Regions from separate parts of the Cupriavidus sp. UGS-1 genome, predicted to be linked through region 2. Evidence: predicted binding sites of a transcription regulator. Region 2 holds the regulator's gene; the other holds the start of a gene.
The links. Region 2 encodes sigma-54, which starts transcription at its own class of promoters, with help from an activator protein. Its sites were predicted from a motif close to TGGCANGNAANCTGCTTT; they were not measured.
Positions count from the first base shown of each region.

Region 1 (14,424 bases), on a different contig from region 2:
CGCGCGCCGACAGGATGCGCGCCAGCGTCGGATGCAGGCCCAGCGCGGCGAGGGCGCTGGCGTGGTCGGGCTGGTGGGGGCGGATCGCGATGCGGGTCATGGGGTCGGAACGATAGCGGAGCAGGGGCCGGGGCGGCGGCCAGGCGAGCAAGACGGGTGGAACGGGCGCGTTGGCATCGGCATGGTCGTGCTCATGCGCTCATGCCGCCAGCGCCAGATCGGACAGCAGCGCGCGCCAGTCGCCGCGCATCCCCAGGCCGCGCCAGAACTTGCGCAGATCGCCGCGGCGCACGGTGAATTCGGCGTGATGGTCGTCGCCGCCGAGCACCAGCGTCAGCGCCTGCAGCCGGCCCGCTTCGAGCGCGGCCAGCGCCGGCGCGAACCAGTCGGCCTCGAGCGCATGCAGCCGCTCGATCCAGCTGCCCCAGTCCTCGGCGATATAGGCCGAGACGCAGGCATCGAGCAGCGCCATGGCGCTGCCCCCGGCCTGCAGGGAATCCAGCGATTCAAGCGATGCCAGCGAGGACGGCAACGGCCGGCATGCGGCGCCGCCCGCCAGCGCCAGCCCGCGCAGCAGCGGATCGTCGGCCAGCACCGTATCGGCCAGCCGCGGCACCGGCCGCAGCGCGCCGCCGCCATGCAGCCAGACCGAGTTGACGGGCAGCGCGCCGTTGGCCTCGCGCGCCTGGTTGACCGGATGGTCGAACCAGGTCATCTGGATCTCGTTCTGCAGCCGGCGCCAGTCGCGCTCGCGCGGGCCGGACTGCATCCAGACGTCGATATTGCGGCCGGCGGCGCGCAGCGGCGGGGTAGCGTCCAGCGGGCCGAACACCGCTTCGGGCAGGTACCAGCGGCCGGGGTGGGGCGCATCCAGCGCGATGCCCGAATCGTCCAGCAGCGGCGCGATGGCCTCGCGCAGCGCGGCCGATTCGGCGGCGTCCAGCGTCAGCAGCGCCGGGTCCATCAGCACCAGATGATCGCGCGCGGCATGGATATGGACCGGCTGCAGGCAGACCCAGGAACCCTCGTCACGGCCCGCCGCGGCGGCGCCATGGTCGGCCAGCCGCATGTAAGGGGCGGTGGGCACGCGCGCGGTGTCCAGGCCTGCGCGCGCGGCGAGCCAGCGCTCGTGCGGCAGCGAGCGCAGCGCGGTCGGGTCGTAGCCCGGACCGTGGCGCTCGCGCGCGGTGGCGCCGGCGCGCGTCAGCAACTTTCCCAGCGCCGGCAACTCCAACTGGCGCAGCAGCGCGCCGGCAATGCCGCCACCGGCGCCGTTCGGTTCGTCCAGGCCCTCGGTATCCGCGCCGGGCGGGACCGAAAAGGGCACAATCAGGGTCAGGTGCGTCGTCATGGTTGGCGAGATTGTAAACTCGCGGCTGGCCGGCGCGTCCCGATTCACCGGATTCGCGCAGGATTTGCGCAGGATTTGCGCGGCGTCCGCGGGCGCCGCGGAGGCGATGGCGGCCCGGCAGGGCCCTTCGCGCATTGGCAACGAACACAGGAACCGTCTTGAACTTTCCCTACGAGTGGCAGATTGGCTGGCGCTATACCCGCGCCAGCAAACGCGCCAGCCGCAATACCTTCATCTCGTTCATCTCGATGATCTCGATGCTCGGCATCGCCCTCGGCGTGGCGGCGCTGATCGTCGTGCTGTCGGTGATGAACGGCTTCCAGAAGGAGGTCCGCGACCGCATGCTGTCGGTGCTGGCGCATATCGAGGTGATCGGCCCGTCCACGCTGCCCGACTGGCGCCGCACCGCCGCCGAGGCGATGCGCAACAAGGAGGTCGTCGGCGCCGCGCCCTATGTCGCCGCGCAGGCGATGCTGACGCGCGACGACATCGTGCGCGGCGTGCTGCTGCGCGGCGTCGACCCGGCCGAGGAGCCCAAGGTCTCGGACATCGGCAAGCAGTTCAAGGCCGGCAGCCTGAACGAGCTGCAGCCCGGCGGCTTCGGCATCGTGCTCGGCGGCGAGCTGGCGGCGGCGATGGGCGTGCGCGTCGGCGACAAGGTCACGCTGGTGGCGCCGCAGGGCACCATCACGCCGGCCGGCGTGCTGCCCCGGCTCAAGCAGTTCACCGTGGTCGGCGTGTATTCGTCGGGCCATTACGAGTTCGACAGCGCGCTGGCGCTGATCGACATCCAGGACGCGCAGACGCTGTTCCGGCTCGACGGTCCCAACGGCCTGCGGCTGAGGCTGGCCGACATGCAGCGCGCGCCGCAGGTCGCCGATGCGCTGGCCGGCACGCTGTCCGGCGAGCTCTATCTGCGCGACTGGTCCAAGCAGAACCGCAACTGGTTCGCCGCGGTGCAGACCGAGAAACGGATGATGTTCATCATCCTGACACTGATCATCGCGGTGGCGGCCTTCAACCTGGTGTCGACGCTGGTGATGACCGTCACCGACAAGCAGGCCGATATCGCGATCCTGCGCACGATGGGCGCGCAGCCCGGCTCGATCATGCGCATCTTCATCGTGCAGGGCGTGGCGATCGGCTTCATCGGCACCGTGCTCGGCGTGCTCGGCGGCACGCTGATCGCGACCAATATCGACGTGATCGTGCCCTTCATCGAGCGGATCCTGCAGGTCCAGTTCCTGCCCCGCGACATCTATTTCATCAGCGAATTGCCCTCGGACCCGCGCGTGAACGACATCGCCACCATCGGCACCATTTCCTTCGTGCTGGCCATCCTGGCCACGCTCTATCCCAGCTGGCGCGCCGCCCGCGTGAACCCCGCGGAGGCGCTGCGCTATGAGTGAGGCCATGCTGAACCGCACCGCTTCCCCCGACGCCTGGCCCGAGGCCGCGCCGGCGGGCGCCACCGCCGCCTCGCAACCGATCCTGAGCGCGCAGGGCCTGTGCAAGCGTTTCCGCCAGGGCGGGCTCGACGTCGAGGTGCTGCGCGGCGTCGACCTGCGCGTCAATGCCGGCGAGAAGGTCGCCATTGTCGGCGCCTCGGGCTCCGGCAAAAGCACGCTGCTGCATGTGCTGGGCGGGCTCGACAATCCGGATTCGGGCAGCGTCGCGCTGCTCGGCAAGCCCTTCACCGATCTGCGCGAGACCGAGCGCAACCTCGTGCGCAACCGCTCGCTCGGCTTCGTCTACCAGTTCCACCATCTGCTGCCGGAGTTCACCGCGCTGGACAACGTCGCGATGCCGATGCGCATCCGCGGCCTGCGCCAGGGCGAGGCGCGCGAGGCGGCGCAGGCGATGCTGGCGCGCGTGGGCCTGGGCGAGCGCGCGAAGCACCGTCCGGGCGAGCTGTCGGGCGGCGAGCGGCAGCGCGTCGCGATCGCGCGCGCGCTGGTGGGGCAGCCCGCCTGCGTGCTGGCCGACGAGCCGACCGGCAACCTCGACGACCATACGGCCGGCGGCGTCTACGACCTGATGCTCGAGCTGTCGCGCACGCTGGGCACCAGCTTCGTGATCGTCACCCACGATCTCGATCTGGCCAATCGCTGCGACCGCGTGCTGCGGCTGCGCGACGGCCATTTGCATCGCGAACGCTGAGCGCGGCGCGCCGGAGTTCATCGCCGATGTGGATCGATACCCATTGCCACCTGGACGCGGCCGAGTTCGATGAGGACCGCGGCGCGGTGGTGACGGCCGCGGCCGCGGCCGGCGTCGGCGGCATCGTGCTGCCGGCGGTGGCGGTGTCGAACTTCGACGCGGTACGCGCGCTGGCGCATCGCCATCCGGCCTGCGTCTATGCGCTCGGCATCCATCCGCTGTGCACGCCCGGCGCGGGGCAGGCCGATCTCGACGCGCTGCGCAGCGAGGTCGAGATCGCCTTGTCCGACCCCCGCTTCGTCGGCATCGGCGAGATCGGCCTGGACTTCTTCGTGCCGGGCCTCGACGCGCAGCACCAGACCTGGCTCTATGTCGAGCAGCTGAAGATCGCGCGCGAGTTCGATCTGCCGGTGCTGCTGCATGTGCGCAAGTCGCAGGACCAGGTCGCCGCGCAACTGCGGCGCGTCGGCGTGCGGCGCGGCATCGCGCATGCGTTCAACGGCAGCGCGCAGCAGGCGCAGCGCTTCGTCGAGCAGGGCTTCAAGCTCGGCTTCGGCGGCAACGTGACGTTCAGCCGCGCGCGGCAGATCCGACGGCTGGCGGTGGAGCTGCCGCTGGACGCGCTGGTGCTGGAGACCGATGCGCCCGATATCGCGCCGGCCTGGCTGACCGACGACCAGTTCGGCGAGCAACGCAAGGTGCGCAACACGCCGGCCGAGGTCGCGGGCGTCGCGCGGGTGCTGGCCGAACTGCGCGGCATCGACGCGGACACCTTGGCCCAGGCGACCTGGCGCAATGCGGTCGAGGCGCTGCCCCGGCTGGCCGCCTTTGCCGCGACGATGGCACCGTCCTCCGCCGTGACGGACTGACAAGTTCCGGGCCGCCGCCCGGCGGTATAAACGCGGGCATCGTGATCCCTTGATTGGGGGGCGTGCATGTCTGCGGTGCGTGCGGTCGTTGCAGCCGCTATCGTCGTTTCGTTCTCTGCGGCGCCTGCTGTTCCGGCCATTGCCGCGGCCGCTGTTGCTGCGGCCGCTATTGCCGGGCCGCGATGCGCCTGACGCTGTGCGCCTTCGTCGCGGGCTGCTGGCTGGTGCAGCAATTGCCGGCACTGCCGCCAGCTTCGATCGGCGTGACCGCCGGTCTGGCCGCATTGGTGGTGGTGATCGCGCTGTCGCCGCTTGCCGGGCGTCCGGAGCCTTCCTCGAACGGCTTCCATGTCCGCTTGCTGGCCACTGTGCTGGCCGCGCTGATCGCCGGCGCGGCATGGTCCGTCTGGCGTGCCGAGCGTCGCCTGGCCGAGCGGCTTGCGGCGCAGTTCGAAGGCGTCACGCTGTCGCTGACGGGCGTGGTGTCGGGATTGCCGACCGGCAACGGCGAGAGCCTGCGTTTCGCGTTCACGGTCGACGGCGACAGGCCGGCCGGCTTGCCGCCGCTGCTGTCGCTCGGCTGGCAGCAGGCGCCGCCCGATCTGCTGCCCGGCACGCGGCTGGCGCTGACCGTACGGCTGAAGCGGCCACATGGTCTCGCCAATCCGCATGGTTTCGATTACGAATACTGGCTACTGCAGCGGGGCATCGGTGCGACGGGCTACGTGCTGGCGGCCCGCCCCGCAGCGCCGGTGGCCCTGCGGCCGGCCTGGCGCATCGCGCGCTGGCGCGCGCGGATCCGCTCGCGCATGCTGGCCGCGATGCCGGCCGAGGCGCCATTGGCTGGCGTGCTGGTGGCGCTGGCGATCGGCGACCAGAGCGGCATCGCCGCCGACCAATGGCGCTGGTTCACCCGCACTGGCATCGGCCATCTGGTCAGCATTTCGGGCCTGCATATCACGATGATTTCCGGGCTGGCCGGTGCGCTGGCGAGGGCGCTGTGGCGGTATTCGTTCGGCCTGGGCAGATGGCTGCGGCGGCCGCTGCCGTTGCGTTGTCCTGCGCAGCGGGCGGCGGCGCTGGTGGCGGTGGCGATGGCGCTGGCCTATGGGCTGCTGTCGGGAATGGAGGTGCCGGCGCAACGCACGGTGGCGATGGTGTCCGTTGCCGCGCTGGCGCTGTGGTGGCAGCGCCGGCCGCCCGCGTCGCTGGTGCTGGCCTGGGCTGCGGCGGTGGCGCTGGCCCTCGACCCCTGGGCGGTGCGGGCGGCGGGATTCTGGCTGTCGTTCGGCGCGGTCGCGGCGATCTTCGTGGCGGCGTCGCAGCGAACCGTGGCCGTGGCCGGCGGCGAGCCGTCGCGGCGCTCGGTCTGGCAGGCGCGCTGGCAAGGCCTGCGGCGGCATCTGGCCGAGTCGGTGCGCACGCAATGGGCCGTCACGATCGGACTGCTGCCGCCGACGCTGCTGTTGTTCCAGCAGGTGTCGGTGGTGTCGCCGCTGGCCAATGCGCTGGCGATTCCGCTCGTCAGCCTGTTGGTGACGCCGTTGGCGCTGGGCGCGGCGATGCTGGCGGCGTGGCCCGTGGACTGGCCGCTCGGCGGCGCCATCGCGCTGGTGGCCGCATGGCTGCTGACGCTGGCGCACCAGGCGATGGCATGGCTGGCGGCGGTGCTGGTGCGACTGGCGGCGCCGCACTGGGCCGTCTGGCAGGCCGCGCGGCCCGATACCGTCGAACTCGCCTTCGCGCTGCTCGGCACGGCGGTGCTGCTGGCCCCCCGTGCCTTCGGCTGGGGCTGGCGCGTGCATGGCCTGGTGCTGCTGATCCCGATGCTGTCGAGCGGCCGCGCGCCGCTGCCGGCCGCCGCCTTCCGCGCGACGGCGCTCGATGTCGGGCAGGGCGCGGCGGTGCTGATCGAGACCCGCGGCCATCGGCTGCTGTACGACGCCGGGCCGGCGTATGGCGCGACCAGCAATCCGGCCGATTCGCCACGGCCCAGCGCCGGCGAGCGCGTGGTGGTGCCGTTCCTGCGCGCGGTTGGCATTCACTCGCTCGATGCGCTGGTGATCAGTCACGAGGACGCCGATCATGCCGGCGGCGCGCGCGACGTGATGGCGGCGCTGCCGGTCCGGCGCCTGTGGGCGTCGCTGCCGCGTGGCCATCCGCTATGGCGGTTGCAGGCCGGGAGCGGGCCGGATGCCGGTGCGGTGTGTGCGGCCGGTATCGCGTGGCAATGGGACGGCGTGCGTTTCGAGCTGCTGCATCCGTTGCCGGGGCAGGGCGACGACGCGGCGATCGGCAGCAATGCGCGCAGCTGCGTGCTGCGGATCTCGAGCCCGTACGCCGCGATGCTGCTGACCGGCGATATCGACCGCGCCGCCGAACTGGCAATGGTCGCTCGCCTGCCGCCCGATGCGCTGCGTGCCGACCTGCTGCTGGGGCCGCACCATGGCAGCCGCACGTCGTCCAGCGACGAATGGCTCGACGCGGTGCGGCCCGTTGCGGCGGTGTTCCAGCTCGGCTATCGCAACCGCTACCGGCATCCGCATGCGCAGGTATGGGCGCGCTATGGCCGCCGCGGGATCGCGCGCTATCGCAGCGATCGCACCGGCGCCGTCGAAGTCGTCGCGAATCGGGACGGCATTGCGATCGCGTCGTTCCGGCAGCAGGCGCGGCGCTACTGGCGGCCGGCCCAGGATGCGCCGGAATGAACGAGTACGGGTTACCGCTTGGCCGCGCGGCGGGCGGCCGGGCTCGCCGCACGCTTGGTCGCGGGCGTAGTCACTCGCTTCGACGCACCTTTTGCCGCCGGCCCCGCGCTGCGGCGCGCCTTGCCGCGCGGCAGCGGCTCGATCGCATGGCTGGGCTCGGCGCTGGCGATGCGGCGCTCGCGCAGATGCGCCTTCGCGCGTTGCAAGCGGCCCGCCATCGTGTCGGCCCGTGCCAGCGCGACGCCCGCGGCGAGCACATCGCCGAGCACCAGATGGCTGATGCGCGAGGTCATCGGCGTATAGACCTCGCTGTCCTCTTCCACATCGGAGAACACGCAGACGTCGGCCAGCGCGGCCAGCGGCGAGCCGCTGTGCGTCAGCGCCAGCACGCTGGCGCCCGCGCCGCGCGCCAGCGTGGCCGCGGTCAGCATGTCCCAGGTGCGGCCGCTGTTGGACACCAGCACCGCGACGTCGCCCGGCGCCAGCAGCGCGGCGGACATGCTGAACACATGCGGATCGGAGTACGCGACGGTCGGCATGCCGAGACGGAAGAACTTGTGCTGGATGTCGAGGGCGACGATGCCGGAGTTGCCGCAGCCGTAGAACTCGATGCGGCGCGCGCCGGCCAGCAGCGCGATGCCGTGCTCGATCTGATCGGCCGACAACGCATTGCGCACCGACATCAATGTCGCGATGGTGCGGTCGAACACCTTGCCGGCGATATCGGCCGGCCGGTCCTGCGGATTGACGTCCTGGTGCACGAAAGGCGTGCCGGCGCCGACGGTCTGCGCGAACTGCAGCTTGAACTCGCGAAAGCCGTCGTAGCCGAGCGCCGCGCAAAAGCGTGCAATGGTCGGCTGCGACACGCCGGCAAGGCGAGCGAGCTCCGGCATCGACAGCCGGATCACGCTGGCGCCGTGGCGCGCGACGTAGTCGGCGAGGCGGCGTTCGGAGGGGCGAAGGGAGTCGTAGACGGCGAGGATGCGGTCACGCATGAGGGCGGCAAGAGTCGGATTGGATCGGGATTTGTAGAGATTCTACTTGGCCGGCCGAATGATCGGGTGGAACGCCGTGCGCCGCAGTCGGGAATAACCCTGATGCCGAACGATGGAAAGCTCGATTTCACTGGGTTTTTTCGCTGTTTGGGATGGGGCGGTGCGACACGAGGCTTCTGGAATGGCGCCGTCTTCCGGTAGAATGTAGAAATTCTACACAAATCGACCCTGCCGGGATCCGCCGATATCCCGTTGATCGAACCGCCCGATCCCCCGTTCGCCTCTTCATATCGAATGCCACAGACTCTCGATTCCGCCGTGCGCGACGTCACCGCGCGCATCGTCGAACGTAGCCGCGCCAGCCGCAGCGCCTACCTGGAGCGCTGCGCCCGCGCGCAACGCGAACTGGGCCCGGCACAGGGCTTGTCCTGCGCCAACCTGGCTCATGGCTACGCCGCGCTGCCGGCCGCCGACAAGCTGAAGCTGCGCGTGGAACATGCGCTGAATCTCGGCATCGTCACCGCGTACAACGACATGCTGTCCGCGCACCAGCCCTATGAGCGCTATCCCGCGCTGATCCGCGCGGCGGCGCGTGAAGTGGGCGCGGTGGCGCAGGTCGCCGGCGGCGTGCCGGCGATGTGCGACGGCATCACGCAGGGCAATCCCGGCATGGAGCTTTCGCTGTTCTCACGCGATGCGATCGCGATGGGCGCCGCGATCGCGCTGTCGCACAACACCTTCGATGCGGTGGTGATGCTCGGCGTCTGCGACAAGATCGTCCCGGGGCTGGTGATGGGCGCGCTGCAGTTCGGCCATTTGCCGGTGGTGATGGTGCCGGCCGGACCGATGGCCAGCGGCCTGCCCAACAAGGAGAAGGCGCGCGTGCGGCAGCTGTATGCCACCGGCCAGGTCGGCCGCGACGCGCTGCTCGAGGCCGAGTGCCAGGCCTATCACGGCGCCGGCACCTGCACGTTCTATGGCACCGCCAACAGCAACCAGCTGCTGATGGAAATCATGGGCCTGCATCTGCCGGGCGCGGCGTTCGTGCCGCCGGAGGGCGGCCTGCGCGATGCGCTGACGGCCGCCGCGGCGCAGCGCGCGCTGGCACTGTCGGCACGCGGCGATGGCTATCTGCCGATCTGCCGCATCGTCGACGAACGCGCGGTCGTCAACGGCATCGTCGGACTGCTGGCGACCGGCGGCTCGACCAACCACACGATCCATCTGGTGGCGATGGCGCGTGCGGCCGGCATCGTGATCGACTGGGACGACTTCGACCGGCTGTCGCGCGTGACGCCGCTGCTGGCGCGCGTCTATCCGAACGGCGCCGCCGACGTCAATCATTTCCATGCGGCCGGCGGCGTCGGCTTCGTCATTCGGCAACTGCTCGATGCCGGGCTGCTGCACGAGGACGTCGAGACCGTGGCCGGCCCGGGACTGGCGCGTTATGCGCGGGAGCCGGTACTGCACGACGGCGCGTTGCAGTGGCGCGAAGCCCCGGCGCAAAGCGGCGACGCGCAGGTGCTCGCGCCGATCGACAAGCCGTTCGATCCCGAAGGCGGATTGCGCTTGATGTCCGGCAACCTGGGCCGCGGCGTGATCAAGGTGTCGGCGGTCGCGCCCGAGCACCGGATCGTCGAGGCGCCGGCGCGCGTGTTCGAATCGCAGCAGGCGTTGCAGGACGCGTTCGCGCGCGGCGAGCTCGACCGCGACGTCATCGTCGTGGTGCGCTTCCAGGGGCCGAACGCCAACGGCATGCCGGAGCTGCACCGGCTGACGCCGCCGCTGGGCGCGCTGCAGGACGCCGGCCATCGCGTCGCGCTGGTCACCGACGGCCGCATGTCGGGTGCCTCCGGCAAGGTGCCGGCGGTGATCCACGTCGGCCCCGAGGCCAGCGCGGGCGGTCCGCTGGCGCGCGTGCGCGATGGCGACCTGCTGCGCGTCGATGCGGTCGCCGGCACGCTGGCGTGGCTCGGCGATCCGGCAGAGCTCGCGGCGCGCGCGCCTGCTGCACCGCCGCAGGACGCGTTCGCCGACTACAGCCTGGGCCGCGGCCTGTTCGGCCTGTTCCGCCGCCACGCGCGCGGCGCCGAGCAGGGCGGCAGCGCGCTGGACCTCAGCGAGGCCGATGCGATGGCGGCGCCGCGCGCACTATAGTCGTGCTGTAGTCGTGCTGTAGGGCGTACTTGCGGCAGCCGCTATCCGGAACCCGCTATCCGCTATCCGCTGGGCGATATCCGATACCGAATCAATCCCGAAGTCGGCCGGACCTGGCGTCCGGCCTCGACCGCCCGCATGCGAACTCGCCGGCGCGCGGTCAGACCAACAAGGACGGCACCGACCGTCCGATCCTGATCGATGGAGCAGACATGATCTATATCCTGATGGGCGTCTCCGGCAGCGGCAAGACCACGGTCGGCTCGCTGCTGGCGCAGGCGCTGCATTGCGGCTTCCATGATGCCGACGAATTCCACAGCGCCGCCAACAAGGCCAAGATGGCCGCGGGCATTCCGCTGACCGACGAGGACCGCTGGCCCTGGCTGGACGCGATGCGCGCGGCCATCGACCAGGCCCGCGCCGAGGGCCGCCCCCACGTCTTCACCTGCTCCGCGCTGCGCCAGATCTATCGCGACCGGCTGACGCCGCCCGACGGCGGGGTCAGCTTCATCTACCTGAAGGGCGATATCGACGTGCTGCGCACCCGCCTGGCCGGCCGCAGCGGGCATTTCTTCGACCCCAAGCTGCTGCAGAGCCAGCTCGATACGCTGGAGGAGCCGCGCGACGCGCTGGTGCTCGATATCCGCAAGCCGCCCGAGGAGCTGGTGCGCCAGATCCTGGCGGAGCGTCCGCCAGTCCGCGGCGGCCAGCCCGTGCACTGAAATGGTGTGCCGGGGCGGCCTGTTCCCGCGCCGCTCCGCGCCATTCCGTGACGTTTCCCGCCCCTGCGCGTCTTTCCGCCCCGTTTGCGCAACCTTTCCACTGGCAGACATCTTGCTTGAATGTCTGCCAAGGCACCTGACTTCCTTCTCGGGGGCAGCGGCCGGACGTATGCTGTAGGAGTCAACGATGCGCGGCGGCCGGTCGGGCGCCCGGCACTGGGGAGGGCATCATGGCGGCGCGGTTTTTCGATGAAATGCTGGACTGGCGCGGCGATGCGCCCCCGAACATCGCCGCCGGGCAGGCCTTGTCGCCCGACGCGATCCGGCCGCACTACCGTCACTTCGCCGACTGGCTGGCGCGCCAGTCGGAGGCCACCATGGCCAACAAGCGTGCCGAGGCCGACCTGGTGTTCCGGCGCGTGGGCATCACCTTCGCCGTCTATGGCGACAAGGACGAGGACAACAGCGGCACCGAGCGCACCATCCCGTTCGACGTGATTCCGCGCATCTTCCCGGCCGGCGAATGGGCGCTGCTGGAGCGGGGCCTGCGCCAGCGGGTCGCCGCGCTGAACCGCTTCATCCATGACATCTATCACGGGCAGGACATCATCCGCGCCGGCGTGATTCCGCCCGAGCAGGTCTACGACAACGCGCAGTACCGTCCCGAGATGCTGGGCATCGACGTGCCGCGCGACATCTATGCGCATGTCGCCGGCATCGACGTGGTGCGCGCCGGCGAGGGCGAGTTCTATGTGCTCGAGGACAATCTGCGGGTGCCGTCCGGCGTCTCGTACATGCTCGAGAATCGCAAGATGATGATGCGGTTGTTCCCCGAGCTGTTTGCGCGCAACCGCGTCGCGCCGGTGGCCCACTATCCCGACCTGCTGCTGGACATGCTGCGCAGCGTGTCGCCGCAGGGGATGGCCGATCCCACCGTGGTGGTGCTGACGCCCGGCATGTACAACTCCGCCTATTTCGAACATGCGTTCCTGGCGCAGCAGATGGGCATCGAACTGGTCGAGGGCAGCGACCTGTTCGTGCAGGACGACTTTCTGTACATGCGCACCACGCAGGGCCCACAGCGCGTCGACGTGATCTACCGCCGCGTCGACGACGACTTTCTCGATCCGCTGGTGTTCCGGCCCGATTCGACGCTGGGCGCGGCCGGCCTGCTGGCGGTCTATCGCGCCGGCAATGTCACGGTATGCAATGCGATCGGTACCGGCGTCGCCGACGACAAGTCGATCTATCCCTATGTGCCGGAGATGATCCGCTTCTATCTGGGCGAGGAGCCGCTGCTGGCCAACGTGCCGACCTATATGTGCCGGCGCCCGGACGATCTGCAGTACGTGCTCGACCACATGGACGAACTCGTGGTCAAGGAAACGCATGGCGCCGGCGGCTACGGCATGCTGGTCGGGCCGGCGGCGACGCGCGCGGAGATCGACGCGTTCCGCGAGGTGGTCAAGGCGCGGCCGCATCAATACATCGCGCAACCGACGCTGGCGCTGTCGACCTGTCCGACCTATGTCGAGGCCGGCATCGCGCCGCGCCATATCGATCTGCGGCCGTTCGTGCTGTCGGGCAAGGAGGTGCGCATGGTGCCGGGCGGGCTGACGCGCGTGGCGCTGCGCGAGGGGTCGCTGGTGGTCAATTCCTCGCAGGGCGGCGGCACCAAGGACACCTGGGTGCTGGAGCGCTGAACCGCTGAACCGCCGAGCCATCGATACCTGGCAACCCCTGCCGACCCCCCGCGATCTTCGACCGGACCACGGAGAGCCATCATGCTGAGCCGCACCGCCGACCACCTGTTCTGGATGGCGCGCTACACCGAGCGCGCCGAAAATACCGCGCGCATGCTCGACGTCAACTACCAGACCTCGCTGCTGCCGCAATCGATCGAGGTGGCCGAGCAGGGCTGGTGGGCGATGCTCGATATCTCCGAGTTGACGCACGCGTTCGACCACAAGTACGGGCTGCTCTCGCGCGAGGACGTGATCGACTTCATGGTGCGCGACATGACCAACCCGTCGTCGATCATGAGCTGCCTGCGCGCGGCGCGCGAGAACGCGCGGGCCGTGCGCGGTTCGCTGACGACCGAGGTGTGGGAGACGCTGAACACCACGTGGCTGGACGTGCAGCGGATGATCACGGACGGCGTGCTGCGCGACGATCCGTCGCAGTTCTTCGAATGGGTCAAGTTCCGCTCGCATCTGGCGCGCGGCGTGCAGTTCGGCACCATGCTGAAGGACGACGCCTTCCACTTCATGCGGCTGGGCACCTTCCTGGAGCGCGCCGACAATACCGCGCGGATCCTCGACGTCAAGTTCCAGGCCACCGGCAGCGAGAATGGCGGCAGCGAGCGGACCGAACAGGATTTCTATCACTGGGCCGCGGTGCTGCGCTCGGTGTCCGGCTTCGAGGTCTACCGCAAGATCTACCGCACCGTGATCACGCCGGTGCGCGTCGCCGAACTGCTGATCCTGCGGCCCGACATGCCGCGTTCGCTGGTGTCGAGCATGGACGAGGTGGTGGCGATCCTGGCGCTGGTGCGCAACCAGCAGTCCGCCGAGACCGAACGGCACGCTGGTAAACTGCATGCCGACCTCAAATACGCGCGCATCGACGACATCTTCGCGGTCGGGCTGCACGCGTTCCTGACCAGCTTCCTTGAACGCATCGGCGATCTGGGCAGCGGCATCAGCCGGGATTTCCTGGTGCCCCCGCTGGCAGCCTGAAAGCCTGAACCCGGCGTCGCGCGACAGGACCGTGAAATACCAGATCCACCACCGCACCGTTTATCGCTATACCGAGCCGGTGATCCGCAGCGTTCACGAGCTGCGGCTGGCGCCGCGCTCCGGCCCGCTGCAGCAGGTGCACCAATGGCAGCTGTCGGTGCCGGGCAATCTGTCCGAGTCGCTCGACGGCTTCGGCAATATCGTCCATCAGTTCACGCTGGCGCGGCCGGCCGACACCATCACCATCGCCGCCAGCGGCGAGGTCGAGATCACGCCCGCCGCCGATGCCGACGGCTGCTTTGGCGACGCCCCGCCGCCGGGCGAGGCGCGCGTGTCGCCGCTGTACTTTCGCAGCGGCACGCCGCTGACCAGCGCGCCGGCCGAGCTGAGCGCATTCGCCGCGCCGTATCTGGCCGCCGGCCATGACCCGGCCGCGCTGCTGGCGCTGGCCCAGGCGATTGGCGAACGCGTGCGCTACCAGCCCAATGCCACCGATGTCGGCACCAGCGCCGCCGAGGCCTTCGCACTCGGCGCCGGGGTCTGCCAGGACCAGGCGCAGGTGATGGTGGCCGCCTGCCGCGCCTTCGGTGTGCCGGCGCGCTACGTCAGCGGCTATTTCCACGACCCGGCCGCCACCGAGCTGGCCAGCCACGCCTGGGCCGACCTGTGCGTCGACACCGAGCGCGAGCGCTGGTGCAGCATCGACGTGACGCACGGCTGCTTC
Region 1 is NZ_JAJQJF010000023.1:35,790-50,213, forward strand. Features, by position in the region: gene recJ (single-stranded-DNA-specific exonuclease RecJ) at 1-100, opposite strand, end outside; gene LRR16_RS22295 (hypothetical protein) at 200-1,351, opposite strand; gene LRR16_RS22300 (lipoprotein-releasing ABC transporter permease subunit) at 1,510-2,760, shown strand; gene lolD (lipoprotein-releasing ABC transporter ATP-binding protein LolD) at 2,753-3,511, shown strand; gene LRR16_RS22310 (TatD family hydrolase) at 3,538-4,380, shown strand; gene LRR16_RS22315 (DNA internalization-related competence protein ComEC/Rec2) at 4,563-7,088, shown strand; gene LRR16_RS22320 (MurR/RpiR family transcriptional regulator) at 7,100-8,083, opposite strand; gene edd (phosphogluconate dehydratase) at 8,378-10,240, shown strand; gene LRR16_RS22330 (gluconokinase) at 10,453-10,962, shown strand; gene LRR16_RS22335 (circularly permuted type 2 ATP-grasp protein) at 11,193-12,665, shown strand; gene LRR16_RS22340 (alpha-E domain-containing protein) at 12,747-13,700, shown strand; gene LRR16_RS22345 (transglutaminase family protein) at 13,732-14,424, shown strand, end outside.
Region 1: LRR16_RS22335 (circularly permuted type 2 ATP-grasp protein) is a predicted target of sigma-54. The motif match lies at 11,064-11,081, and genes of this name have one in related genera.

Region 2 (14,424 bases):
GCTAAGGCGGTGGTATATGCGGTTGGCGCGGCTGTGCGCGCTTATGCCGGGAGGGTCAAGGATGCCATTGCACCAGCAACTGGTGAACCGCATCGGGCGTCGGCAAAGCGGCGAGGCCATCACGCATGTCGCGATCGGACAATAGCTGAGCGATTTCCGACAGGATTTCCAGATGTTGCTGCGTGGCCTGTTCCGGCACCAGCAGGAAGATCAGCAGCGAAACCGGCTTGCCGTCGGGCGATTCGAACGGGATCGGCTCGGCAAGCCGCATGAAGGCAGCCAGCGGCTGTTTCAGGCCCTTGATGCGGCCATGCGGGATTGCCACGCCGGCACCAAGCCCGGTCGAGCCAAGCGATTCGCGGGCAAACAGATTGTCGGTCACCGTGGCGCGCGCCACGCCATGGTTGTTTTCGAACAGCAAGCCGGCCTGTTCGAACACGCGTTTCTTGCTGGTGACGCTGACGTCGAGCGAGATATTGCCGGGCGGCAGCAGTTTGGCCAAACGGTTCATTTGAAATGCGCGGAATTCCTGAAACTGGCGCCGCCATGCGGTCCTTGCCGGCGTGGGCCGGTCTGCCGTTGCTGGGCGGTGCGTTCGTTGCCGCCGCTTCCCGACTATCAGCGTGCGGCACATTATAGTGCAGGGGGGCTCCCTGCCGTCCGATGCCGATCGCCCCGAGCGGCATTGCACAAGGAAACGGGGCGGGCATTCTCTATATGTATTGCACAGCATACACCGGGAAGCCTGCCAGACGGAACCCCATTCCGGTTTCATCCTATAGGCTGCGAAGGTCCCGTGCCGCGACGGGCGCAAAAAAGCCGTGCTCCTGGCACGGCTTCTTTCCTCACTTCAAGGCCGGCCGGCGTTGTGGCCGCGCCGAATCTTCAAGCTACTGCTGGGCCTGGTTCGCCACCAGGCTGCTGTGATACTTCAGCGATTCGCGGTCGTGGCTCTGCACCTTGTCCTTGTAGCGGATCACTTGCCGGTCCAGCTTGTCGACCAGCATGTCGATCGCCGCATAGAGATCTTCGTGGTGCGCCTCGACAAAGATGTCCTTGCCCTTCAGATGCACATTGATTTCCGCGCGTTGCCGGCGATCCTTTTCCTTTTGATTGTCGACCGATAGCAGCACGCTGACGTCAATAACCTGATCGAAATGCCTGAGGATTCGCTCCAGTTTCGTTTCCACGTACTCACGCAGCGACGGCGTGATGTCCAAGTGGTGTCCACTGATCTTGAAGTTCATAGCGCTTCTCCTTCTGAAAGAGCCGCACCAGGCAGGCGATGCGACTCGGCTACAAAGACTTGCGAAGGTTCACGGCCGGGATCTTCAAGGCTTCACGATATTTGGCGACGGTACGTCGCGCCACGACGAAGCCTTGTTCCCCCAGCAGTTCGGCAATCCGGCTGTCGGACAACGGGTTTCTGGGGTCTTCGGCTCCTATCAGCTGCTTGATCAGCGCACGGATTGCGGTGGAAGACGCGGCACCGCCGGTCTCGGTCGATACATGGCTGCCGAAGAAATATTTCAGCTCGAATGTCCCCATCGGGGTGGCCATGTACTTGTTGGTCGTCACACGAGAAATAGTCGACTCGTGTAGACCCAGTGTATCGGCTATCTCCCGCAAAACCAAGGGGCGCATCGCAATTTCGCCGTGCGTAAAGAAATTCTTTTGCCGCTCCACGATGGCTTGTGCGACGCGCAAAATGGTGTCGAAACGCTGCTGGATATTCTTGATGAGCCAGCGCGCCTCCTGCAGTTTCTGCTGCAATCCCGCGGCGCCGGTATCGCCTTTCGCGCCGCGCAAGATTTGCGCATACATATCGTTGATGCGTAGCCGTGGCATCACATCGGGATTGAGCTGCGCGATCCAGTTGTGGCCGCTCTTGCGCACGAATACGTCGGGCACCACGAAGTCCGCTTCCGGCCGGCTGTAGGCGTGGCCAGGATACGGCGCGAGCGAGCGGATCAGCTCGTGCGCGGCCTTCAACTGCATGTCGTCGACCTGCAGGGCCTTCTTCAGCCGTGTGTAGTCGCGCGCGGCCAGCAGTTCGAGATGGTGGCGGACGATGGTCATCGCCAGGTCGCGCTGCGGATGTTCGATGCGGCGCAGTTGCAGCGACAGGCATTCTGCTGCGTTGCGTGCGCCGACCCCGGGCGGATCGAAGCTTTGCAGCAGCGTCAGCATCGCATGCACTTCGTCCAGTTCGAACTCGAGCTCTTCCGGCAATTCGGACAGGATTTCCTCGAGCGACGCGCTTAGATAACCGTCGTCGTCGAGCGATTCGATCAGGAAAATCGCCAGGCCCTTGTCGCGCGTCGAGATTTTCAGCGGAGCCAATTGCTCCATCAGATATTCGCGCAGCGTGGGCTCGGCGTCGCGCAATTGCAGCGGCGTTTTTTCGTCCTCATCGCTTTGCGGACGGCGGGCGAAGTCGTCCAGGCTCCAGTCGCCGCCATAATCGTCGCCCGCGCCGTCGGCATAGCCATCGTCGGCCGCGGCGGCACCGTCCGCGCGCGAGTCCGCGGGCGCCGCCGGTTCGGCGGGCGGGGTCGTGGTGGCGGTCTGCACGTTGACCGACCCGTCGGCGGCGACGCGCAGCGGGCTTTCGATCCAGTCGTGTTCGCGTTCGAGCAGCGGATTCTCGGTCAGCGCCTGCTCGACTTCCTGTTGCAGTTCCAGCGTGGACAACTGCAACAGCCGGATCGACTGCTGCAGCTGCGGCGTCAGGGCCAGATGCTGGGAGAGGCGTAGCTGTAGCGACGGTTTCATGCGGCCTATTTTATGCGCAACTTCGGCCGCGATGGAACGGAATTTGCTATCGGAAGTTTCGATTGCGTGGGCAGAAGCGATTGCCTGATGGATCACCAGAGCATGATCGTGGCATCGCTTGCCGGCGTACGAAGCCGCTGCCTCGCAGGGCGGGGCAGCCGCGTGTCGTGCCGCCCCGGGTCAAGCAATTACATGCGGAAGTTTTCGCCCAGGTAAACGCGCCGCACCGATTCGTTGGCAATGATTTCCTTGGGCTCGCCTGCCGCCAGCACCGCGCCCTCGCTGATGATGTAGGCGTGGTCGCAGATGCCCAGCGTCTCACGCACGTTGTGGTCGGTGATCAGCACGCCGATATTGCGCGCCTTCAGGAAGCTGACGATGCGCTGGATCTCGCCGACGGCGATCGGATCGACGCCGGCGAACGGTTCGTCCAGCAGGATGAAGCGCGGCGCCGAGGCCAGCGCCCGCGCGATCTCGACGCGCCGGCGCTCGCCGCCGGACAGCGACAGCGCAGGATTGTTGCGCAGGTGGGCGATCTGCAGATCGTCGAGCAGGCTGTCGAGCCGGCGCTCGATCTCGGCCGCGGATAACGCCTTGCCGTTGTCGCGCTGCAGTTCCAGCACCGCGCGGATGTTCTGCTCGACATTGAGCTTGCGGAACACCGACGCTTCCTGCGGCAGGTACGACAGGCCCATGCGCGCGCGCTCGTGGATCGGCAGGCCGCTGATGTGCTGGCCATCGAGCACGATGTCGCCTTCGTCGAGCGCGACCAGGCCCACGATCATGTAGAACGACGTGGTCTTGCCCGCGCCGTTGGGGCCAAGCAGGCCGACCACCTCGCCGCTCTTGACGTCGAGCGACACGTCCTTGACCACGGTGCGCGAGCCGTAGCGCTTCTTCAGATGGCGCACCACCAGATTGCTGGTGACGGGCATCGTGCCGGCGCCAGCGCCGGCTGCGGTGTTGGCGTTGGCGGCGGGAGCGGTGGCGGTAGCGGTGTCGGCAACGGACATGTGGGCAATCCTTTGATACTGCTTAATGCGAACGTGCTGCGAAGGTGCGGCGAAGCGTGCCGGGCGGCACGGGGTCAGGCACCGAGGCAGGCCGGAGTCAGGGTTTGGCCGTCGGCGAGCCCTTCAGGTCCACCCCGGCACCGCTGCCGCCGGTCCCCTGGCTCTGGCGCGGCGACAGCACGGCGCGCACGCGGCCGGACGGGTTCGCCGGCGCCGCGTTGCCGCTGCCGCCGGCCGCGGTGTAGAACTCGTTGCGGCTGTCGTAGGTCAGCACCGCGCCGCGAATCTCGTCGACGATCTTGGCGCCGGCCAGGCGCGCCATGCGCGCATTGCCGATCAGCTTGGCCACTTCCTGCTTGCCGTCGTATTCGATGCGGTCGCCCCAGCCGTCGATGTACTCGTCGACGTTGTCGCGCTTCTGCCGGATGTAGGCCTGCTTGCCGCCCTTCGAGGTCGCCACCGCGTACTGGTAGCCCTCGGGGTCGGTGCGGACCTCGGCGGCATCGGACTTCAGTACCATGGTTCCCTTGGTCAGCACCACGTTGCCGGTCAGCGTATAGATCTGCTTGACGTCGTCGTAGCTGGCGTTGTCGGCCTCGAGCACCAGCGGCTTGTCGCGGTCGGCGCGTTCGGCGAGCGCCGGCAGGGCCAGCGTCATGCCGGCGGCGAAGGCGAGCAGCACGGCGGTGGCGCGGCGGCGGGTCCAGGTCGTCAGGGTCAGGGTCATGTTGGCCACGATGGCGTTGATTGGCGTTGTCCGGGAGGGAACGTTCGAGGGGTGCGCCCCTGGCGCGCGGGCGCGATGCGTCATGGTTTCGCGCTGCCGCCGCCGCGCGGCGCCATCACGATGGTGCCGCGCACATTGCCGAGCAGATTGACCTCGCGCGTGACATTGTTGAAGACCAGGCCGTTGGCGGTCATCACCGACGGGCCGCGCGTCAGCTTGACCGGCTTGTCGGTCTTGACGATGTCGTCGTTGATCAGGATCTGGAAGTAGCTCGACGTCGCGCTCATCTGCGGGTCCTGCGACGGATCGGCGCCCTGCACGCGAACGATATGGGCATTGCCGAACAGGTCGATCACGCTCGCGTCGGCGTTCATCTTGCCGAGGTCGGCGGTGCCGGTCACCGGCGGCCGATCCGGCTCGTAGGCTCGCATCGCCGGCCGCGTGACCTCGTAGGTCTGGTCGTCCTCGTAATGGATCATCCGCTCGCCGGTGAAGCGCATCTTGGTGCTGCCGTCCTCGGCCAGTTCGGTCGCGGTGAAGCGCTCCATCCAGTAGTCGGGCACGTGGCGCTTCTGGCGTTCGGTATCGCTGACCTCGCGCGGCGTATTGACCTGCACCAGCCAGAAGGTACTGCCGGCAACCAGCGCCATCAGCAGCAGCGGCATCAGCCGCAGCGCGAGCCGGGACAGGGAAGGAAACAGATCCCGCATGGCGTGCGTCAGATGACCTTGGCCCGGGTCAGGTCATGGATATGCAGCGCGCCGACCAGGCGCTGGTCGGCGTCGACCACCAGCAGCTGGTTGATGCGGTTCGCTTCCATGATCTGCACCGCCTCGACCGCGAGCTGGTCCGGTCCGACCGTGAACGGGTTGGCATGCATGACCTCGCCGATCGGCACCGTCTTCCAGTCGCGCGGCGTTTCCAGCAGCCGGCGCAGGTCGCCGTCGGTGAAGACGCCGATCGCGCGGCCGTCGGCGTCGACGATCGCGGTCATGGCCATGCCCTTGCGGGTGATTTCCATCAGCGCCTGCGCCAGCGGCGTGCTTTCACGGACTTCGGGCACCGCATTGCCGGTGCGCATCACGTCCCGCACATGGGTCAGCAGCTTGCGCCCCAGGGCACCGCCGGGGTGCGAGCGTGCGAAATCCTCTTCGCCGAAGCCGCGCGCATCGAGCACCGCTACCGCCAGCGCATCGCCCAGCGCCAGCGCCGCCGTGGTGCTGGCGGTCGGGGCCAGGTTCAGCGGGCAGGCTTCCTTGTCGACGCGGGCGTCCAGATGGGCGTCGGCCAGTTGCGCCAGGTTCGACTCGATATTGCCGGTCACCGAGATCAGCTTGGCGCCGATGCGCTTGACGATCGGCACGATCGACAGCAGTTCGGAGGTCTCGCCGGAGTTGGAGAAGGCGATCAGCACGTCGTCGCGCGTGATCATGCCGAGGTCGCCGTGCGAAGCCTCGGCAGGATGGACGAAGAAGGCGGGCGTCCCGGTCGAGGCCAGCGTGGCGGCGACCTTGCGGCCGATATGGCCGGACTTGCCGATGCCGGAAACGACCACGCGGCCCGAGCACTCCAGCACCAGCCGCACCGCCCGCGCGAAGTCCGGCGTCAGCCGCGACGACAACGCGGCGACCGCATCGGCTTCGATTTGCAGGGTATGGCGTGCGAGCTCGAGTGCTCTTTCCGCATTGAAATTGGCTATCATGGCGACGAAGTATACCAATGAATGCGATGGCGCCCGGGCCGGTGGCAGCGCGTCCGGCGCGGCGTCGGCCTTCGCGTTCGGGTCCCGTCTCCGCCGGCCGGCCGCCCCCTGACGAAACACTGCCGGGCCGGGCAGGTCCGTTCCTGGTCCACCGCTTGCATTACTGCCCGCAACCGCTGCACTGCCGCACCGCAATCTGCACCACCGCCCGCACCACCGCTCGCACCATCGCTCGCACCAACACCGGCCCGCCCGAATGCATTCTCCGCTGGACTTGACCCTTGTGCTGCTGGCCGCCGCCGTGCTTGGCGTGGTCGCCTTCCGCATGCTGCAGCTGCCGCCGATGCTCGGCTATCTGGCGGTCGGCATCCTGATCGGGCCCCACGCGCTGGGTTTGGCCAGCGATTCCGGCCAGACCAAGTACCTTGCCGAGTTCGGCGTGGTCTTTTTGATGTTCTCGATCGGGCTGGAGTTCAATCTGGCCAAGCTGCGCTCGATGCGCCGGCTGGTGTTCGGCCTCGGCGGCAGCCAGGTGGTGCTGACCATGCTGGCGGTGGCGCCGGTCGGCTGGCTGTTCAGCGCGGTGTTCGACCTGACCTGGCAGGCGTCGATTGCGCTGGGCGGCGCGCTGGCAATGTCGTCGACCGCGATCGTCTCCAAGATGCTGTCCGAACGGCTGGAGCTCGAGACCGAGCACGGCCGCAATATCTTCAGCGTGCTGCTGTTCCAGGATCTGGCGGTGGTGCCGCTGCTGATCGTGATCCCCGCGCTGTCGCGCGACCCGGGCGAACTGCCGATGGCGCTGGCGCTGGCCATCGTCAAGATCGTGGTAGCGCTGACGCTGATCTTCGTGCTGGGCAAGCGCGTGGTCAGCCGCTGGTTCCACGTGGTGGCCGCGCGCCGCTCGCAGGAACTGTTCATGCTGAACCTGCTGCTGGTCACGCTGGGCATGGCGGCCCTGACCGAGCGGCTGGGCCTGTCGATGGCGCTCGGCGCCTTCATGGCCGGCATGCTGATCGCGGAAACGCCATACCGGCATCAGGTCGAGGAAGACATCAAGCCGTTCCGCGACGTGCTGCTCGGGCTGTTCTTCGTCACCATCGGCATGCTGCTCAATGTCCGCGTGGTGATCGACAACCTGTGGCTGGTACTGACGCTGCTGATCGTGCCGGTGCTGTTCAAGTTCGTGCTGATCGCCGGGCTGGCGCGGCTGTTCGGCTCGCGTCCCGGCGTGGCGATCCGCACCGGCCTGGGGCTGGCACAGGCCGGCGAGTTCGGCTTCGTGCTGCTGAACCAGATCGACGGGCTGGGCCTGGTCGATCCGGTGCTGACGCAGGTGATCCTGGCGTCGATGCTGCTGTCGATGCTGGTGGCGCCGTTCCTGATCCAGTACAGCGATGCGATTGCAATGCGCTTTGCCGCCAACGAATGGCTGCTGCAGTCGCTGAACATGACCCGCATCGCCGCGCAGAGCCTGCAGACCGAGAAACACGCGATCATCTGCGGCTACGGCCGCAGCGGCCAGAACCTGGCGCGCATGCTCGAGCGCGAGGGCATCGGCTATGTCGCGCTGGACCTGGATCCGGACCGCGTGCGCGAGGCCGCGGCGGCCGGCGATACGGTGGTCTACGGCGACGCGGGGCGGCGCGAGGCGCTGATCGCCGCCGGCATCCATCGCGCCGCGGCGGTGATCATCACCTATGCCAACACGCCGTCGGCGCTGAAGGTGCTGCACCATGTGCACGAGCTCGAGCCGGCATTGCCGGTGATCGTGCGCACGGTCGACGATTCGGAGCTGGAAGCGCTGCAGCGCGCCGGCGCGACCGAGGTCGTGCCCGAGATCATCGAGGGCAGCCTGATGCTGGCCTCGCATGCGCTGGTGCTGCTGGGCGTACCGATGCGGCGCGTGGTGCGCGGCGTGCAGCAGGCCCGCGATGCGCGCTACAGCCTGCTGCGCGGCTACTTCCACGGCCGCGACGACGAGGAGGACATGATCGAGCGCGACTCGGTGCGGCTGCATTCGCTGTCGCTGGGGCCGGACGCGACCGCGGTCGGCCGCCGCCTCGGCACGCTGGGGCTCGAGCATATCGGCGTCGAGGTCACCGCCGTGCGGCGGCGCGGCATCCGTGCCTTCGATCCGCAGCCCGATACCGTGCTCGAACCCGGCGACATCCTGGTGCTGCGCGGCACGCCCGAGGCGCTCGAGGCGGCCGAGCAGCGGATCACCGAGCGCTGACGCAGCCGCTATCCTAGATGACTGGCGCTTCAGCCAACCCCTTCATCCGTTGTTTCCGACCATGCCCGCTCCCACCATCCAGTCCCCGCCGCTGGGCGACGTGACCACCTATCTGCGCGACCGCATCCGCACCGTGCCCGACTGGCCGCAGCCCGGCGTGATGTTTCGCGACATCACGCCGCTGCTGCAGGACCCGAAGACGCTGCGCGTGCTGATCGACGTATTCGTGCACCGCTACATGGACGCCGGCCTCGACATGGTGGCCGGCATCGATGCCCGCGGCTTCATCCTCGGCGCGATCGTCGCCTACGAGCTGAACCTGGGCTTCGTGCCGATCCGCAAGAAGGGCAAGCTGCCATTCCAGACCGTGGCCGAGGAATACGAGCTCGAATACGGCAGCGCCACCGTCGAGATCCACGCCGATGCCTGCAAGCCCGGCGACCGCGTGCTGCTGATCGACGACCTGATCGCCACCGGCGGCACCATGATGGCTGGACGCCGGCTGCTCGAGCGGCTCGGCGCCACCGTGGTGGAAGGCGCAGCGATCGTCGACCTGCCCGAGCTCGGCGGCTCGCGCCATCTGCTCGACAGCGGCCTGCCGCTCTTTACCGTGTGCCGATTCGAGGGCCACTGAACGTCCTTCGCGCAAAAACCGCAACGCCGCCCAGCGTTGCGAAGCGCACCATCGCCGGCGCCCCGCGTTGCCCTCGTCCGCAGCGCGGGCGCATAATGGCCGTTCATTCACAACAAGGGCCGGGCGGCCCCTGCCTCTGACCGCCGCACCGGCCGCAATGGGTGCCACACCATGGGCGTTCTGCTTCATCTGCTCTCCGGGGTCGCGCTGCTGGTCTGGGGCACGAATATCGTCAAGGTCGGTATTCTGCGCGTCTACGGCGCGAACCTGCGCCACGTGCTCTCCGCCAGCGTTGCCAATCGCTTCACCGCCTTCGCCGCCGGCCTCGGCGTGACCGGCCTGGTGCAAAGCAGCAATGCGACCGCCGTCATCGTCAGCTCCTTCGTCAGCCAGGGCCTGATCGCGGTCGCGCCCGCGCTGGCCATCATGCTCGGTGCCAACGTCGGCACCGCGATGATGGTGCAGGTGTTCTCGCTGGACCTGTCGTGGCTGTCGCCGCTGCTGATCTTCATCGGCGTGATCGCGCATCTGAGCTGGAAGGGCAGCAGACCGGGCCACGTCGGCCGCGTGCTGATCGGCCTGGGGCTGATCACGCTGGCGCTGGAGCTGATCTCCAATGCGACCCGTCCGGTGGTCGAGGCCGCCGGCGTCAAGGTGCTGTTCGCCAGCCTGACCGGCGACACCGCGCTCGACATGCTGGTCGGCGCCTTCCTGACCGTGCTGTCCTATTCCAGCCTGGCCGTGGTGCTGTTCTGCGGCGCGCTGGCCTCGGCGGGCGTGGTGTCCATCCCCGTCGCGCTGGCGCTGGTGCTCGGGGCCAACCTCGGTTCCGGCATTTCGGCGTTCCTGACGACCTCAGGCAACAACCAGCCCGGCAAACGGGTGACGCTGGGCAATCTGCTGTCGCGCCTGCTCGGCTGCGTGGTGGCGCTGCCGCTGCTGGACGAGGCGCAGACGCTGCTGCGCGCGCTCGATGCGGACCCGCAGCGGCTGATCGTCAATTTCCACCTGCTGTTCAACGTGGTGCTGGCGGTCGCGCTGATCGGGCTGACCGCGCCGCTGGCGCGGTTGTGCGAAGCGATATTGCCGGGCCGCAACACCGGCGAGAGCCAGGTCACGCCGCGCCACCTCGATCCGGCCGCGCTGTCCACGCCGACGCTGGCGCTGGCCAATGCCGCGCGCGAGGTGCTGCGCATCGGCGACCGCGTCGAGCAGATGCTCGACAACATGCTGCGCGTGCTGCGGACCAACGACGCCAAGCTGGCCGCCGCCACCTGCCGCATCGACGACGAGATCGACGATCTCTATACCGCGATCAAGCTGTACCTGACGCGCATCAGCGTCGAGGCGCTCGACGAGCGCGACGGCCGCCGCTGGACCGAGATCATCTCGCTCAATATCAATCTGGAGCATGCGGCCGACATCATCGAGCGGATCCTGCTCGATGCGCGCGACAAGAAGATCGCCCACAACCTGGTGTTCTCGGAAGCCGGCATGCAGGAGATCACCGAGATGCATGCGCGGCTGATCAGCAATCTGCGGCTGGGGCTGTCGGTGTTCCTGAACGGCGACCTGAAGAGCGCCCGGCAGCTGATGCGCGAGAAGGCGACCTTCCGCGAACTGGAGCGCAAGTATTCGCATACCCACCTGCGCCGCGTCGCCACGCAGACCATCGAGAGCATCGACACCAGCTCGCTGCACCTGGACGTGATCAGCGACCTGAAGCGGCTGAACTCGCTGTTCTGCGCGACCGCCTATCCGGTGCTGGAAGAGGCCGGGGCGCTCGATCGCAGCCGCCTGCGCGAAGACGACGGCCAGCAGGACGAGGGCGCCGCTGCGCCCGCGGCCGCCGGTGGCGCACCTGCCCAGGCGCGCGCCGCGCGGGTGCACGCCGACGAGGGCAGGGCGCCTCCGCGCGTCAGCGGCGCCTGACCCGTGCCCGGGCCTGCGCCGGGGCCTGTTCCACCGGGCGCTTCAGCAACGGCGCCAGATACTTGCCGGTGAAGCTCGCCTTGCTGGCGGCGATGTCCTCCGGCGTGCCGCGCGCGATGATCTGCCCGCCGCCGGCCCCGCCCTCGGGGCCCAGGTCCAGCACCCAGTCCGCGGTCTTGATCACATCGAGGTTGTGTTCGATGATGACCACGGTATTGCCCTGGTCGCGCAGCTTGTGGATGACCTTGAGCAGCAGCGCGATATCGTGGAAGTGCAGGCCGGTGGTCGGCTCGTCGAGGATGTACAGCGTGCGGCCGGTATCGCGCTTGGACAGCTCCAGCGACAGCTTGACCCGCTGCGCCTCGCCGCCCGACAGCGTGGTCGCGGCCTGGCCCAGCCGGATATAGCCCAGCCCCACATCGAGCAGCGTCTGCAGCTTGCGCCGCACCACCGGCACCGCGCTGAAGAACTCGTGCGCCTGCTCGACCGTCAGCTCCAGCACCTCCGAGATGTTCCTGCCCTTGTACAGCACCTCCAGCGTCTCGCGGTTGTAGCGCTTGCCGTGGCAGACGTCGCAGGGCACGTAGACATCGGGCAGGAAGTGCATCTCGACCTTGAGCACGCCGTCGCCCTGGCAGGCCTCGCAGCGTCCGCCCTTGACGTTGAACGAGAAGCGGCCCGGATCGTAGCCGCGCTCCTTCGCCGACGGCACGCCGGCGAACAGCTCGCGGATCGGCGTGAACAGGCCCGTATAGGTGGCCGGGTTCGAACGCGGCGTGCGGCCGATCGGGCTCTGGTCGACGTTGATGACCTTGTCGAAGTGCTCGAGCCCGTCGATGCGGTCGTGCGGCGCCGGTTCCGGCGTCGAGCCGTACAGATGGCGCGCCACCGCCGGATACAGCGTGTCGTTGATCAGCGTCGACTTGCCCGAGCCCGAGACGCCGGTCACGCAGGTCAGCAGGCCGACCGGAATCTCGGCGTTGACCTGCTTCAGGTTGTTGCCGCTGGCGTTCAGGATCCGCAGCATCCGTTCCGGATCGGGCGGCGTGCGCGTAGCCGGCACCTCGATGCTGAGTTCGCCCGACAGGTACTGGCCGGTCAGCGAGGCCGGCGAGGCCTCGATCTGCGGCGGCGTGCCCTCGGCGACGATCTGGCCGCCATGCACGCCCGCGCCCGGGCCGATGTCGACCACATAGTCGCTGGCGCGGATCATGTCCTCGTCGTGCTCGACCACCAGCACCGAATTGCCGATGTCGCGCAGATGCTTGAGCGTGCCGATCAGCCGGTCGTTGTCGCGCTGGTGCAGGCCGATCGACGGCTCGTCGAGCACGTACATCACGCCGGTCAGCCCCGAGCCGATCTGCGAGGCCAGGCGGATGCGCTGCGCCTCGCCGCCCGACAGCGTGTCCGCGCTGCGCTCCAGCGACAGATAGTCGAGACCGACGTTGTTCAGGAAGTTCAGCCGCGCCGAGATCTCGCGCACGATCTTGTCGGCGATCTCGCGCTTGGCGCCCTGCAGCTGCAGCGTCAGGAACCAGGTCAGCGCGTCGCGCAGCGGCCAGCCGCTGATCTCGAAGATCGCGCGCGCCTGTTCGCCGTCGCCGACCTTGACGTGGCGGGCCTCGGTGCGCAGGCGCGTGCCGTGGCAGGCGGGGCAGGGCTGGTTGTTCTGGTACTTGGCCAGTTCCTCGCGCACCGCGACCGAGTCGGTCTCGCGGTAGCGGCGCTCCAGATTGGGGATGATCCCTTCGAACACGTGCGAGCGCGTGGTGGTGCGGCCGCGTTCGTTCATGTAGGTGAACGGGATCTCGGTCTCGCCCGAGCCGTGCAGCACCACCTGCTGCACCTCGGCCGGCAGGTCCTCGAAGGCGGCGTCCAGGTCGAAGTCGTAGAACGCCGCCAGGCTCTGCAGCATCTGGAAATAGAACTGGTTGCGGCGGTCCCAGCCCTTGATCGCGCCCGAGGCCAGCGACAGGTTGGGGAAGGCCACCACCCGCTTCGGATCGAAGAACGTGATCTGGCCCAGGCCGTCGCAGCTCGGGCAGGCGCCCATCGGGTTGTTGAACGAGAACAGCCGCGGCTCGAGCTCGGGCAACGAGTACGAGCAGATCGGGCAGGCGAACTTCGAGCTGAACAGATGCTCGGCGCCGCTGTCCAGCTCCAGCGCGATCGCGCGGCCGTCGGCCAGCCGCAGCGCGGTCTCGAACGATTCGGCCAGCCGCTGCTTGATGTCCGGCCGCACCTTGACGCGGTCGACCACCACTTCGATGCTGTGCTTCTCGGTCTTCTTCAGCTTGGGCAGCGCGTCGACCTCGTAGACCTTGGCCTGCGCCTCGTGCGCGGCGCCGCCGCCCGATCGGATGCGGAAACGGACGAAGCCCTGCGCCTGCATCGTGTCGAACAGGTCGGTGTGCTCGCCCTTGCGGTCGGCCACCACCGGCGCCAGGATCATCAACTTGGTGTCCTCGGGCAGCGCCAGCACCGCGTCGACCATCTGCGACACGCTCTGGGCCTGCAGCGGCAGGTCGTGGTTCGGGCAGTACGGCGTGCCGGCGCGCGCGTACAGCAGGCGCAGGTAGTCGTGGATCTCGGTGACGGTGCCGACCGTCGAGCGCGGGTTGTGGCTGGTTGCCTTCTGCTCGATCGAGATCGCCGGCGACAGGCCTTCGATCAGGTCGACGTCCGGCTTCTCCATCAGCTGCAGGAACTGGCGCGCGTAGGCCGACAGCGATTCGACGTAGCGGCGCTGGCCTTCTGCGTACAGCGTGTCGAAGGCGAGCGAGGACTTGCCCGATCCCGACAGGCCGGTGATCACGATCAGCTTGTTGCGCGGCAGATCGAGATTGATGTTCTTCAAATTGTGGGTACGGGCCCCACGGATTCTGATTTCTTCCATATACCGTTTGTCTTCGCCAGGCGGGGCCGCCAGTCGGGGTCGACAGGCCGGTCTCACGGAGCGCCCGCGCCATGGCCGGCTGCGGGCGTACGCTCAAGCAGGAAGCAGGCCGGGGCCTTGGCGCGGGCCGGCGGGGAGGGGGTGGGGCGGCAGTCTTGCCGCCATCCGAACGCCGCTGTCGCCGCCATCGGGCCCCGCGCGCCGCCACCTTCGTGCCGCCGGCCGCTTGCCTCGCCAGCCGGGCCGCTTCCCGCCGATCCGGCGCCGGGCGCCGGGAGCAAACCTGCTAATATACCGAACTTCGGTTTCCGGGGTTGCCCCTGCCTCTGCCTGCCGGCGAGAGGGCGCGGCTCCGGCGCCCGGCACGGTGGCCACGGTGGCGGTTTGGATGGCGCCCCGGCATGGCCGCGTACCGCGGCGCGGGGCCCGGCGCACGGCCGGCCACCCGTCACACCCGAGTCCCCACGAGCGCAATGCCGTCGACCCAGACTTCTTCCCCAGCCGCGGCC
Region 2 is NZ_JAJQJF010000022.1:32,197-46,620, forward strand. Features, by position in the region: gene ptsN (PTS IIA-like nitrogen regulatory protein PtsN) at 56-511, opposite strand; gene hpf (ribosome hibernation-promoting factor, HPF/YfiA family) at 891-1,247, opposite strand; gene LRR16_RS21895 (RNA polymerase factor sigma-54) at 1,297-2,775, opposite strand; gene lptB (LPS export ABC transporter ATP-binding protein) at 2,964-3,788, opposite strand; gene lptA (lipopolysaccharide transport periplasmic protein LptA) at 3,886-4,515, opposite strand; gene lptC (LPS export ABC transporter periplasmic protein LptC) at 4,596-5,225, opposite strand; gene LRR16_RS21915 (SIS domain-containing protein) at 5,234-6,217, opposite strand; gene LRR16_RS21920 (monovalent cation:proton antiporter family protein) at 6,474-8,453, shown strand; gene LRR16_RS21925 (adenine phosphoribosyltransferase) at 8,515-9,087, shown strand; gene LRR16_RS21930 (Na/Pi cotransporter family protein) at 9,259-11,019, shown strand; gene uvrA (excinuclease ABC subunit UvrA) at 11,006-13,915, opposite strand; gene LRR16_RS21940 (MFS transporter) at 14,389-14,424, shown strand, end outside.